DNA from 2 places in the Paenibacillus thiaminolyticus genome. Region 1 is predicted to be linked to the other one. Evidence: predicted binding sites of a transcription regulator. Region 1 holds the regulator's gene; the other holds the start of a gene.
The links. The regulator Rex, encoded in region 1, represses fermentation and respiration genes when NADH is low (regulators of the CRP and FNR family bind a similar motif). The targets are predictions, from matches to a motif close to TTGTGAAATATTTCACAA.
Positions count from the first base shown of each region.

Region 1 (7,508 bases):
AGGAGCAGATGTTCAACGAAGTGATGGAATGTCTCGATCAGGACAAGCATCTGCTGATTGAAGCCGGGACGGGAACCGGCAAGTCGCTCGGTTATTTGCTTCCGGCCCTGTATCAGAGCGTTCTTCATGAGAAGAAGGTGGTCGTCAGCACCCATACAATCAACCTGCAGGAGCAGCTGAGACAGCGCGATGTGCCGCTTCTGGAGCAGATTGTTCCTTTTTCGTTCAAGGTATCGCTACTAAAAGGGCGCAGTCACTATTTGTGTTTGCGTAAATTTGAACATAAAATAAGTAACAGAGAGTTCGTCCACGCAAGAGATGACAGCATTACAGCGGCGCAGCTGCTCGTGTGGCTTAGCCGGACGGAGCATGGAGATGACGAGGAGCTTCATCTCGTTCACAAAGGCCCCGAGTTCTGGGATTCGGTATCCAGCGACAGTGATTCGTGCCTGAACCGTTCCTGTCCTTGGTTCCGCCGCTGCTTCTATCACCGGGCCAAAAATAACGCGAACCTCTCCGATATCGTCATTACGAACCATTCGTTATTATTTACCGACGTGATGGCGGACCATCGTCTGCTGCCAGGCTATGAGCATCTCGTCGTTGACGAGGCGCATCATTTCGAGGAGACGGCCGGCAAGCACTTGGGGACGAATTTGCAATATTTTTCACTCATTCACCCGCTCACCCGGCTGTTCAAAGACAGCAAGAGCGGCGCTCTTGTCGTCCTTCAACAGCGACTTCGGTTGTCAGGCCATGAGAAAGCGCTTATCTGGGCCGAAGGGATCGACAAGCTGCTGCAGCAGATCGTCGACGTGAAGGAACAATGGGATCGGCTGCATGACATGCTGTATCAGCTGCTTCCTTCCGGGGAAGCCGGGCAATTCGAGGGCGGGCAGGCGGTGCTGCGCCTCCCGGCCGGCGAGCGTCCGGAGAGCTGGCCCGAGGCGGTAGAGCTGGAGAAATCGATCCACACCCGTCTCAGCGATATTGTGCGCTCGGGCGAGAAGCTGGTCAATGAGTGGAAAGAGGCCGATGACGACGAACTGGAAGGCGTCATCGTCGATATTAGCGGGCTTCTGAAGGATGTAGGCCTGGTCCGCGACGATTTCCGGCTGTTCATGCAAGGATCGGATCCAGAGACGGTCTACTGGATGGAGGGCAACACGCAGTTCAAATTCAAGTCGCTGCAGATGTATGCCGTGCCCGTTGACGTGAGCGAGGCGTTGAACCGTTATTTCTTCGAGCCGAAGAAGAGCGTCATCCTCACTTCAGCCACATTGTCCGTAGATAAGTCCTTCCAGTTCGTGCAGGAGCAAATCGGGCTGATGGAGGCTGCTAACGACGGCAGGCTGCATACGGTCATTCTGCCTTCCCCGTTCAATTACCGGGAGCAGGCGCTGGTCGTTATCCCGCGCGATTTCCCCAGCGTCAAAGGATCATCCGACGCGGTCTTCAATCAGACGCTCGCGAAATCGATCGGGGATGTAGCGCTCGTCACGCGCGGCAGAATGCTCGTCCTGTTCACCTCGTATCGTATGCTCCGGGATGTATACGAGCCGCTGAAGGAGGCGCTGAGCGCGAGCGGCATTCAGGTGCTGGGCCAAGGCATCGACAGCGGGAACCGCAGCAAGCTGACGCGCCGCTTCCGGGAGCAGCCGGCCTCCGTGCTGCTCGGTACGAGCAGCTTCTGGGAAGGGGTCGACATTCCTGGAGACGCGCTGACCTGTCTCGCCATTGTCCGGCTGCCGTTCCAGCCGCCGAACCATCCGCTCGTCGAAGCCAAATGCGACCGGCTGAAGCGCCAGAAGCAGAACCCGTTCCGCAAATATTCGGTTCCGCAGGCGGTTATCCGCTTCAAGCAAGGCTTCGGACGCCTTGTGCGGACCGCTCAGGACAAAGGCATCGTCATCGTGTACGATACACGGGTCATTGAGACGAGCTACGGCAAACATTTCTTATATTCGCTTCCTGGGCCGAAGATGGAGCACATGGCCAATGTGCAGCTGGTGCCCAGAATCGAAGCGTGGTTAAGCGAGCACGAAAAATAGGCGTGTAAGAGCGATGAGGGGGCAACGAAATAGATATGAAAACGTTGAAAATATCAGAAGCTGTCGTTCGCAGACTGCCGGTTTATTTACGTCATCTGATGGAACTGAAGCAGCGAGAGGTTCTGACGGTTTCTTCACAGGATTTGGGTCAGAAGCTGGACCTCAATCCCGCCCAGATTCGCAAAGACTTGGCATATTTCGGCGATTTTGGACGCAAAGGAATTGGGTATGACGTCTCTTACCTGATTCAACAAATCCGCCATATACTGAAGCTGGATCAGATTATTAATGTCGGTCTCGTCGGAGCGGGGAAGCTGGGCCATGCATTGTGCAACTATACGGCATATATGAAGGACAATATGCGGATTGTGGCTGTATTCGACCAGCTGGAGCCGAAGGTAGGCACCGAGATCAACAATCTGCGCGTACAGCCGATGAGCGAGCTGGCGGACACCGTGCGCGAACATAAAATCCGCATCGGAATCATCACCGTACCCGCCTCGGAGGCGCAGCATGTCGCGGAGCAATTCGTCGACGCGGGAGTGGAGGCAATCTTGAACTTCGCTCCGGTTATTCTTCGCGTCCCGCCTCACGTGCGGGTGCATACCGCCGATTTTACGACGGACATGTTCAGTCTGGCCTATTATTTATCCGATGAGAGAAAGGAAGCTCCGGTAGAATGACGACGAAACTTATTATTAGTAACGGGAACTTTGCGTCACTTCGCCCAGGCGCGCAGCACACGGCGGTTACAGGTACGATGGTCATTGAAAATGACATGATTGTCTATGTGGGAGAACATTTGCCGCAAGAGCATGATACGCCCGAGGCGATGCGGATCGACGGCAAGGGGCTGTTCTTCATTCCGGGGCTCATTAATACCCACGGCCATGCGGCGATGTCGCTGCTGCGCGGCTATGGCGATGATATGGTGCTCCAGACGTGGCTGCAAGAGAAAATGTGGCCGATGGAAGCAAAATTCACTGCGGAGGACGTCCGTTGGGGGACGGCGCTCTCGGTTCTAGAAATGCTGAAAGGCGGGACGACGACATTCGTCGATATGTATGACCATATGGATGAGGTGGCCAAGGTCGTCGAGGAATCCGGCATGCGCGCCTGCCTGATGCGCGGCGCGATCGGTCTATGCCCAGAAGACGTGCAGGCAGCGAAGCTGCAGGAAGCCGTTCAATTCGCCCGCGAGTGGCACGGCAAGGCGGACGGCCGCATTACGACGATGCTGGCTCCGCACGCTCCGTATACATGCCCGCCGGGCTTCATCGAGAAGTTCGTGCAGGCGGCGCATGATCTCGATCTTCCGCTGCATACGCATATGTCGGAGACCGCGGCGGAAGTCGCCCAGAATGTCGCGGACTATGGGCTGCGTCCCGTCGCTCATCTGGAGAAGCTCGGCTTCTTCTCGCGCCCTTCCTTCGTGGCGCACGGCGTTCATCTGACCGATGAGGAGATCGAAGTATTGGCTCGCCATGACGTGGCCGTCTCCCATAATCCGGGCAGCAATCTGAAGCTGGCTTCCGGCGTGGCGCGGGTTCCGGAGCTGCTGCGCGCCGGCGTAACCGTATCGCTGGGAACCGACGGGCCGGCAAGCAACAACAATCTGGATATGTTCGAAGAGATGCGCTTGGCTGCCCTGATCCATAAGGGTGTATCCGGCGATCCGACGGCGGTTCCGGCGGCCGAAGCGATGCGTATGGGGACGCTGTACGGAGCGCAGACGCTCCGGGCAGAGAAGCTGGGTCTGCTGGAAGCCGGCATGAAGGCGGATATCGTGGCGGTCAATGTGAACCAGCCGCATTTCGTCCCGCATACCGACTTCGTCTCGCATATGATTTATTCCGCTTCCGCCAAAGACGTCGCTCATGTATGGGTCGACGGGCGCCAAGTGGTTAAGGACGGCCAGTGCCTGACCTTGGACGAAGAGCGCATTCTCTATGAAGCCGAGCGGTGCTTCGAGCGCCTGCTCGAGCGCTGACGGGAGGAGCGCATGGCCAGAAGCCGCAGTCGCCGCCGCCGCAACCGGTGGTTCATCGCCGTGCTGGCGTTCCTCGTGCTTATCCTATTCATTGTCGCCTTGGTAATGTACGTCAATTACATTTATTCCGATGAGCGGGTAAAAGAAGCAGAGATCCTGCAGCGCGCGCAGCAGGAAATGCCGTTGACCGAGGTAAACGGCATTGACAAGAGTATATGGGAAGAAGTCGTCTATGTTATTAATGGGGTCAACCAGGAAGAGAAGGCCGTCTGGGTATGGGTATTTCCCGATCGGGTCACCTCGATCCCGGCAGCCGACAGCGTGGATAAAGCCACGGTGAAGGCCACTATTCATCAGGCGTATCCGGATGCCCGTATCGTGCGGCTGCTGCCCGGATACAAGGATAATCAATATGTGTGGCAAGCCTTCGTCCAGCGTAAGGACGAGCAAGGGACGCGCCGGTATTTTTATCAGTTTTATTCCTTCTATGATGGTTCTCCCTTGGGCGAGATCTATGGATTGCCCAATCAATAGCCAAGGGCAGCTTGGACCTGCTCTTCCATTCCGCACCGCTTCGCTTCAGCGTGTTAACGCCGCTGAAGGGAGGCGGTGCTTTTTGCTGTGCTGGCAGTCATGGAACACTTTACATTCCGAAATCGTATATCATCTATGGTATACTAATGTATGTCATGAGTTGATAGATAAAAGTATGACTTGCACATATTTAGCACCGTATGTCAGCCAAAGCAGATGATTTCGTCTGCACGCCAGCAACATGTTCAGCCTGCAATTTTCAGTGCTATACAGGAATAGAAAGGGGTTTTCGTGGCATGACGAAGAACATTCGCATTGCGCCGACCCTGCTTATTATGCTGCTGACCGGCGGTATTTTATTCGGCGGGTGGGCCGTGTATCAGACAAAGTATGTGGAACAGCCCGTAGATCGCGTCATGCGGCAGCATGCCGAGATTACGAAGTATCAGGTAGATTGGCATTCGGATACGCTTAGCATTCAAATTCAGGCCGATCCGAACGCCGATATTCGTGAAGTGGTACAGAAGCTGAATAACGATATTGCACAGTATGCCAAAGGTAAAAAAGTGCAGATTGAATATATCAATGAGAACAGTACGCCATCGATTGACAAATGGTGGTCGCAGGCGCTGTTCGATGTAGCTCAGGCGATGGTTCACCGGAATTACAGCGATATTCCGAAGAAGCTGCAGGAGCTGAAGACGAACCAGCCAGACCTGGAAGTCGTGACGGAGATGGATAACCAGTATGTCTATATTCAACTGAAGGACAAGCAAGGCAGCAAGACGATGCTCTTGCCGCTGGACGGAACCGCAATGGGGGTGTGGCCGCATGAAGAACAGACTGTCGATCCGCTGGCCTGAGGCGGCTATCGGAGCGGCGATTTCGATCGTCATCTTCCTCGCTTTTCGTGGCGTGAATATCCTTCCTATCGTGTTGGCAGCCGTTGTATTAATCGTGCTATTGTATGCCGTCAAGCGGCGCGGCGGTGCCGGAGTGACGAACGGAAGCGCCCGCAGCGATTCGCGCAAGGCGGATGTAGCCCCGCTAAGCTTCGAGCAGATTGGCGGCCAGGAACGGGCGAAGAATGAATTAATTGAAGCGCTCGATTTCCTTGTTCGCCCGGATGAGATCCGGAAGTTCGGGATCCGTCCGCTCAAGGGCATCCTGCTAACCGGGCCTCCGGGGACAGGGAAGACGCTGATGGCCAAAGCGGCGGCGCATTATGCCGATGCCGTCTTCATCGGCGTCGCCGGGAGTGAGTTCGTGGAGATGTTCGTCGGCGTCGGAGCCGGCCGCGTGCGCGAGCTGTTCAAGCAGGCCCGGCAGCGCGCAGCCAAGGAGAAGAAGCAGAACGCCGTCATCTTCATCGACGAGATCGATGTCATCGGCGGGAAGCGGGAGGGCGGACAACAGCGAGAGTACGATCAGACGCTGAACCAGCTCCTGACGGAGATGGACGGGCTGTATGCCGACATGAGCCCGCGCATTCTCGTTATGGCCGCGACGAACCGCAAGGAGATGCTGGACAGCGCCCTTCTTCGCCCGGGACGGTTCGACCGCCATATTCAGGTCGATCTCCCCGATAAAAAGGGCCGGCTTCATATTCTGAAGCTTCACGCCGTCAATAAGCCGCTGGCCGATGACGTCGATCTGGAGCGGATCGCCGACGAGACCTTCAGCTTCTCCGGGGCGCAGCTGGAGAGCGTCTTGAATGAAGGCGCAATCTATGCGATGCGGGATGAGTCGGATGTCATTACGACGAACCATTTCTCCCAGGCGATCGATAAAGTGATGATGGGCGAGAAGATCGACCGGGAGACGAATCAGGAAGAGCGCCGGCGCGTCGCGATCCACGAGTTGGGCCACGCGATTATGGCGGAAGTGGTCCGTCCCGGCAGCGTATCCCAGGTGGCGCTCAGCCCAAGGGGACAGGCGCTCGGGTATGTCCGTCATCAGCCGCAGGAAGAGCGTTATCTGTACACGAAGCCGTTCCTGGAGGAACAGATTATGATTGCGCTCGGCGGAGCCGTGGCCGAGGAGATCTTCTACGGCAACCGCAGCACCGGCTCGCAAGGCGACTTCGATCAGGCGCTGAACATCGTCGACACGATGGTCAATGCGGGCCTGACGGAGTTGGGCATCGTCCGCTTGAAGCAGGTATCGCCTGAAGCCTTGACCCGGCAGACGCAAGTCATCATGGAGCAGCTCTTCCAGCGTACGCACGCGCTGCTGGGTGAGCGCAAGCCTGCCTTTGAGCGCATTTTGCACCAGCTTTTGAGCGAGGAAAATCTGAGCGGAGAGCAATTCCGGTGTCTATTATGTGACAGGCAGTAATTCCCAGCGTGAAAACACGCTGGGTTTTTCTTTTTATATGCAAGATTCATGTTATGATAGATTAAGATCCCTGTGCACTGATAACGAATGCCTGTTATCGGGTACACTATACAGAGCATAGATGGAGGAAAGGTGGAAGAAACCATGTTTTTCAAGAAAATCGGCGTCATCGGCGGCGGTACTATGGGCCAAGGCATTGCGGAAATGCTTGCTGTTAAAGGCTTGGACGTGCTGTTGGTGGAAAAGTCGACAGAGAAGCTGGATCATGCCTACTCGATGATTGAAGCGAGTCTGGACAAACAAATGGAGAAATGGGCAATCACCCAGGCGGAGAAAAAATTGATCCTGTCCCGCATACATAAAGTGACACATTTGGCGGAACTGGGATCTTGCGAATTGGTCATCGAGACGATCTCGGAGGATTTGGAAGCGAAGAAGCAAGTCTTTGCTGAATTGGATCGCGTTTGCCCAGGCAATATTATTTTGGCAAGCAATACATCCACATTGTCGTTAACCGAGCTGGCCAGCAAGACGAAATATCCGGAACGGGTTATCGGCATGCACTTTATTTATCCCGTCTCGAAGGTTGAGCTAGT
Region 1 covers NZ_CP041405.1:1,149,593-1,157,100, reverse strand. The annotation lists gene dinG (ATP-dependent DNA helicase DinG) at 1-2,051, shown strand, start outside; gene FLT43_RS05160 (redox-sensing transcriptional repressor Rex) at 2,087-2,734, shown strand; gene FLT43_RS05155 (amidohydrolase) at 2,731-4,041, shown strand; gene FLT43_RS05150 (DUF5590 domain-containing protein) at 4,054-4,575, shown strand; gene FLT43_RS05145 (quinolinate synthase) at 4,872-5,438, shown strand; gene FLT43_RS05140 (AAA family ATPase) at 5,407-6,912, shown strand; gene FLT43_RS05135 (3-hydroxyacyl-CoA dehydrogenase family protein) at 7,057-7,508, shown strand, end outside.

Region 2 (7,508 bases), 250 kb from region 1:
TTGTTGTGATGAATTTCACATTTAAGGGTACGCGGCTGTTACCTTCTGCCTTCTTCGTTCGATAACCGCCCGCTTTTTTCCTGCCTGAGTGGCTTACGCAGCGTCGCCGCTGCACTGCAGCCTCTATCCTTGCCGCATTTTAATTGTACCTCCTTTCACGTAGTTTCGGTGTGATGTACATCACAAAGAAGCAACTTTTTGTGAAAATAATCACATAAAATAGATAAAAGCACGATTATTTCTGCAGCGCTTGCCCTCACACGCGAAAAGCAGCGAAGAGCTATTGCTCTCCGCTGCCTGTTCATACGCTAGTGGTGGCTAGTCATGTGCTAGTGATGCACTGTTTTTCTTATTCGAAGCGGCCATAGAAAGCGTCGCGGTATACTTCCGCCAGCTCGGTTACGAGCGGCAGCTTCGGATTGGCGGTTGTGCATTGGTCTTCGAAGGCGCGATCGGCCAGATAGTCGACGCGGGATTCGAAATCCTTGGCATCGAAGCCCAGCTCCTGGAACGACTCGGGAATGCCCAGCTCGCGGTTCAGGCCGCGGATGGCCTCGATAAGGCTCTTCACGCCCTCCTCCGTCGTGCGGGCCGGCAATCCGAGAATGCGGGCGATCTCGGCATAGCGCACATCTGCGACGAAATGGTCATATTTTGGGAAGGAAGCGAACTTCGTCGGCTTCTTCGCGTTGTAGCGGATGACATGCGGCATCAAAATCGCATTCGTGCGGCCGTGCGCCGTATGGTACTGCGCCCCCCACTTATGCGCCAAGCTGTGGTTGATGCCGAGGAACGCATTCGCGAACGCCATTCCCGCCAAGGTCGAAGCGTTATGCATTTTTTCACGCGCTTTCGGGCATGCTTCCCGGTAAGACTTCACCAGGTTCTCGAAGACGAGTTGGATGGCTTTAATCGCCAGACCGTCCGTATAATCGCTAGCCATGACGGAGACGTAAGCTTCAATCGCATGCGTCAATACGTCCATACCGGTGTCGGCCACGGCCGTCTTCGGCAAGCTGTAGACGAATTCAGGGTCGATGATGGCCACGTCTGGCGTCAGCTCATAGTCTGCCAGCGGATATTTCGTGTTGCCCTTCTCTTTGTCCGTGATGACCGCGAACGAGGTAACCTCGGATCCGGTACCGGACGTTGTCGGAATGGCGACGAATTTGGCCTTTTGGCCCAGGCGCGGGTATTTGAATGTGCGCTTGCGGATATCCAAGAACTTCTGCTTCAGATTATCGAAGTCAGTATCCGGATATTCGTAGAACAGCCACATGCCCTTCGCCGCGTCCATCGGCGAGCCGCCGCCCAAGGCGATAATGCAGTCGGGCTCGAAGCTCCGCATCATTTCCGCCCCGCGCTCTACCGTCTTCGTGGACGGATCCGGCTCGACATCGGAGAAGACTTCGATCGCAACCGGCGTGCGGCGCTGGCGCAGATAGTATTCCAGCTTCTCGACGTACCCGAGCTTCACCATCATGGCGTCGGTGACGATCATCACCCGGTGAATGTCCGGCATTTTGGCCAAATATTGCGTTGCACCCTTTTCAAAATAAATCTTGTTCGGCACTTTAAACCATTGCATATTCACAGTTCGCTTCGCCACCCGTTTAATATTGAGCAGATTGACGGCCGTTACGTTGGAAGACGTCGAGTTGCGTCCATAGGAGCCGCAGCCCAAGGTCAACGAAGGGATATTCGTGTTGTAAATATCCCCGATAGCGCCGTGTGTCGACGGCGAGTTGACGAGAATCCGTCCGGTCTGCAGACGGTCAGCGAAGCGGTTAATCACGTCATCGTCGTGGGAATGAATGACGGAGGAGTGACCCATGCCGCCAAAAGTGACGATCTCGGCTGCCCGGTCAATACCTTCCTGCACATTCTTCACTTTATAGCAGGCGAGCACAGGGCTCAGCTTCTCGGCAGACAGCGGGAACTTCGGACCGACGCCGTCCAGCTCGGCTACGAGTATCTTCGTATCGTCCGGCACCGAAATCCCTGCCATCTCGGCAATCTGCTTCGCCGACTGGCCGACAATAGCCGGATTGACGGCGCAGGATTCTGGCTTCATCGCCATGCCCTGCAGCTTGCCGATCTCTTCTTTCGTCAGGAAGCGGCAGCCTTTGGCCTGCATCAGCTTTTTCACTTCGGCGAAGACCGGTTCTTCGATAATGACCGCCTGCTCGGATGCGCAGATCATACCGTTGTCGAATGTTTTGGACAGAATCAAGTCGGTAACTGCCTGCTCCAGTTCCGCCGTCTTGTCAATGAAGCAAGGCACGTTGCCCGGACCTACGCCGAGCGCCGGCTTCCCGCAGCCGTACGCCGCCCGGACCATGCCCGCACCGCCTGTCGCGAGGATGAGCGCTACGTCCGGATGATTCATCAGTGCATTGGTCGCGTCCATGGACGGATACTCAATCCATTGGATACAGTTCTCAGGTGCGCCGTATTTGACCGCTGCGTCATGCAAAATGCGCGCTGCTTCCGCACTGCATTTCTGCGCCGACGGATGGAATCCGAAAATAATCGGGTTGCGTGTCTTAATGGAAATGAGCGCCTTAAACATCGTCGTGGATGTCGGGTTCGTCACCGGGGTAATCCCCATTACGATACCGACCGGCTCCGCAATTTTCATATATGCGCCATTCGGATTGTCCTCGATGACGCCGACGGTTTTCTCGTATTTAATCGAGTTGAAGATGTACTCCGTGGCAAAAATATTTTTCGTGATTTTGTCTTCATATACGCCGCGGCCTGTCTCTTCGACCGCCATTTTCGCCAAGTGCATATGCTTGTCGAGACCGGCTAACGCCATTTGCTGCACAATCGTGTCAATCTGTTCCTGCGTCATGTCCATAAATGCGGCTTGAGCCTTCTTGGCGCGTGCCACCAATTGATCAATATGTTCTGCTGCGTTCGGAACATTCTTCTTTTCCATTGCTGTTGCTTTCGGTTGTGCTGCCATCTTCTCCGCCTCCGCTCCGTAGACCAAGTCAACCCGGGGTTCCGCTTCTTTGCCGGTATTATTTCTATTTATGATGCTGCGGATATCATCCGATGTTCCTCGGTTTTTATTTGTGAATCTTTTCACAATCCAAGTGTAGCTTATTTGCGGATGAACTGTATGTGATCTGCATCACATATTGATTCTTTTTTCCGTCTATATTTTATACCCTGATTTCCGTGCATATTTTATACCCTGATTTCCGTCTATCTTTTACAGCCTGACCAGACTTTGTGATGCTCGTCACAATCTGTCGCTAATTTGTAAAAAATTTAAACATTTCTAAATTGACAAGACTCGCTGGAACGTACATGATAGTAGTATCAAAGGATTTAGTGAAACATGTCACATGATATATCATAAAACCCAATAAATAACATTTAGAAATAGACAATTGGAGGCGAATGGAGTGGCCAACATGATGGAACAACTCGGCGAACACTGCAACTTATCGTGTTTCTCGGAGCAGAACCGACAGCGGCTGTTGGAGATTGCGAAGGATCGGACCTACCCCGAGAACTCGCATCTATTTTGGGAAGGCGACGTATCCGATAAGCTCTTCATTCTCAAGAGCGGCCGCGTCAAAATAACGAAATCTACGGATGAAGGCAAGGAATTGATTCTCTATATGTATCAAGCCGGAGACATGATCGGGCAGGTCGACCCGTTCAACAGCACGAAGCATAGCTTCACGGCGGAAGTGATCGAGGAAGCCGAGCTGGGCATGATCGATCAAAAGGATATTGAGATTTTAATCTGCCAATACTGCGATTTTTCGATCGACTTCATGAAATGGATGGGGATCCATCATCGTCTGACGCAGACGAAGTTCCGCGATCTAATGATGTATGGCAAGCCGGGCGCGCTGTGCTCGACATTGATCCGCCTGTCCAACACGTACGGAGAGGAGCTGGACGACGGCGGCGTGCTCATCAACAAGAAGATTACGCACACCGATTTGTCGAACATGATCGGCGCTACCCGCGAGAGCGTCAACCGAATGCTGAGCGATCTCCGCAAGAAGGGCGTGCTCGAATACGAGAGCGGCATGATTGTCATCCGCGAGCTCGATCATCTGCGGGACGTCTGCCGGTGTGAAATGTGTCCGAAGGAGATCTGCCGCATCTAGTTAACCGATTACGACGGCCCTTCCTTCCCCATCCAATCGCATATCGAAGCCAGCAGCTTGATGCCGCTGGCTTTTTTGCATGTCTGCCTTGGCCAGTTGCATTCCGCGCTTGGCCAGTGTTATCTGCACTTGCCCAGCAGACTTGCATTTGCCAGTTGCAATCCCCCACTTGTCCAGTATACCTGCATTTGCCAGTTGCATTCCGCACTTGGCTATATCCACACTTCCGCATTTGCCCAGTTGTACCCAAATCCTGCATTTGTACATCAATTTTCGCCGATTTAGCTTATAACGGTTACAATTCCTGCGCTAACGCATCATTTTCGCTAATTTCATCATCTTTTAGAGCGGGACCATGATAATTGATGTACTTCTTGCAGGAATTTCAGTCCGGGTTAGTAGCAAGTATCCGAATGCTGCAGTTTTGCAGTATTTAAGAGCACATCCAATAGAAAAGGAGTCTTGAAGGCAAAACAACACCCTCAACTCAGGGCCATCGGATTCCGTATGTAAAAAAGCCCAAAGCTGGAGGATTGCTCCCGCTTCAGGCTCTGCTTCAGGCTCTATTGATTACATGGATTTTCATAAATGTGCTCTTGATTCAATGTGAATGGACTCACAATCTGCAGAAATGCGCCACGCTCATGTGCCGTTATTGCCGTTGTCGCACCGGGCTGATGAACCAATAAGCCATGCCTACGAAAATGGCGCCGCCAACGATATTGCCCAGCGTCACGGGAATCATGTTATGCAGCCACCCCGCGATCGTCACCGTCTCCGGATGCTGCGGCAGCAGCAAGGCCGTCGTCAGCAGCGACATATTGGCTACGCTGTGTTCAAATCCAGTGGCGATGAAGGCATACAGCATCCACCATATCAATACCAGCTTGGCGATCTCTTCCTTGGCGCGCATCGCCGTCCAGATCGCCAGACAGACGAGCCAGTTGCACAGAATGCCGCGGAAGAAGAGCTGATCGATCGGCAGCTTCATCTTCGCAGCCGCTGCCGTGAACAGCAGATGATCGGCCGGTGCGGCGCCGAACACGCCCGATCCTCGAATGAGCAGACTGAACAGAACCGCACCGAGCAGATTGCCGAGAAAGACGATGCCCCAGTTCGCCCACGTCGTCCGCCAAGGCGTCCTTCCCGACAAGGAACTGACGGTGAACAGCATATTGTTCCCCGTGAACAACTCGGAGCCGGCAAATATGACCAGGGTCAGGGCAATCCCGAAGGACATGCCCATCACCAGCGGCACGGCAGGAGAACCTGCCGCCTTGAAGCTTCCGCCGACCGTAAAAATAAGCATAATGCCGAAGCCGACATAGGCGCCTGCCAGCATCGCCGACACGATATAACGCAGCAGCCCCGACTGCATCAGCTTCTTCTTCGCTTCTACCGCTTCATTGACGGCTTCCAGGGATCCCTTGAACATCGCATCTCAACCCCTCTCTTCTCTATCCCGCTAATGGATCTTTTGCCTGTTACATGTTGTCCGCGCTTCCGTCCCGGCCTGCCCCGCCTGCCGCAATCTTCACGATGCCGTCCTGCGCCTTGATTGGATAGGTCTTTACCTGCCCGGTGTCCGGCTCCTGGACGCGGCCATCGCGAAGATCGATCTTCCAATCATACAGCGGATCATATAAGTAATGTCCGGATACGATTCCTTCGCTGAGCGGGCCGCCCTTCGGATGCGGGCTCCGATCCTCCAGCGCATACCAGCCGCCTTCCGTCCGGAAGACTGCAACCGCTGCTCCATTCATCCGCACGACGCGACCCACTCGCGGCAAAAACTGATCCATCTCTCCTACGGCCACAAACGCTCCGTCCACTGATTTGGCCATGCTCGTCTCCTCCTCTCCGCTATTGCTCCAAACTAACGGCTTCGAACAGCTTGCTCCGCAAATCCGGCTGCTCCAATACTTGCTTCCATGGGTCTTCCGCCTGGGCCAGAGCGATGTTGATCCGTTCAACGAGCCGCTTGCGCTCCTCGCTGTCTTCCACGACCGTTCGCCGGATTGCGTCCAGCCCGATTCGCTCAACCCATTCCGAAGTCCGCTCCAAGTAGTTGGCCGTCTCGCGGTAATATTGAATGGCAGCCGCCGTCGTCTCCACAAGCTCCTCATCCGTCTTGACCTTGCACAGCAGATCCGCCAGCCGCGGCTTAATGCCGCCGTTGCCGCCGATATAGATCTCCCAGCCGCCGTCATTGCCGACGATGCCGATATCCTTCGTGCAGGATTCGGCGCAGTTACGAGGGCAGCCGTTCACCGCCATTTTGAACTTGGCCGGATAGTCGATCCGTTCGAACTTGCGCTCCAGCAGCGCACCCATGGCCAGCGAATCCTGCGTACCGAAGCGGCAGTATCGGGAGCCTACGCAGGTTTTGACCGTGCGCAGCGATTTGGCATAGGCATAGCCCGACGGCATATCGAGTGCCTCCCACACTTTCGGCACATCTTCTTTTTTCACGCCGATCAGATCGATCCGCTGTCCCCCCGTCATTTTGACGAGTTCCACATTATACTGAAGCGACACATCCGCAATTTTTTTCAATTCTTCCGGCGAGGTCATGCCGCCGTACATGCGCGGCACGACTGTGTAGGTGCCGTCCTTCTGAATATTGGCGTTCATCCGCTCGTTCACGAAGCGCGACGATTTCTCGTCCCGGTAGCTTTCCGGCCACATCATACCGAGATAGTAGTTCAGCGCGGGACGGCATTTTGAGCAGCCCTCCGGCTGCTTCCATTCGAGCGCCGCCATCACTTCGTGAACCGTATGGAGCCCTTGCTCCCGAATCGCCGCGACGATCTCGTCGCGCGAGTGCTCGGTGCAGCCGCAGATGCCTTGCTTGACGGCGCCTGCCTCGAAGCCGTCGCCGAGAGCATGCTGGAGCAGCTGCTCCACCAGCGGCTTGCAGCCGCCGCAGGAGCGCGATGCGCCGGTGCAGGCCTTGACTTCCTCCAGCGTCGTCAGGCCGTTGTCTGCGATGGCGTCCATAATCATCTTTTTGGTCACGCCATTGCACCCGCAGACGATATCGTCATCCGCCAATTCGGCGGCCGCATTCGCTTTCGAGCCGCAGCAGCCTCCCGTACCCGTCAATTCCTGGTACAGCTCGTCGGTCATCGCCGCCCCCTGCTTCACGAGGCGTTCCAGCTTGGCGCCATCATCCGTATCGCCGAACAGCACGGCGCCGACGATGATATTATCCCGGAGCACGATTTTCCGGTATGTGCGCTTCCACCCGTCATGGAAGGTCAGGGTAGTGCATTCCGGCGTCTCCAGGAAAATGCCTGTCGAGAAGACATCAACGCCGGACACCTTGAGCTTGGTCGAGCAGACCGAGCCTTCATACGGCTTCGTCTC
Region 2 covers NZ_CP041405.1:1,396,655-1,404,162, forward strand. The annotation lists gene adhE (bifunctional acetaldehyde-CoA/alcohol dehydrogenase) at 350-2,944, opposite strand; gene FLT43_RS06315 (Crp/Fnr family transcriptional regulator) at 3,429-4,139, shown strand; gene FLT43_RS06320 (formate/nitrite transporter family protein) at 4,792-5,574, opposite strand; gene nirD (nitrite reductase small subunit NirD) at 5,624-5,983, opposite strand; gene nirB (nitrite reductase large subunit NirB) at 6,003-7,508, opposite strand, start outside.
Region 2: a site for Rex is predicted at 3,082-3,099, ahead of adhE (bifunctional acetaldehyde-CoA/alcohol dehydrogenase). Genes of this name have one in related genera too.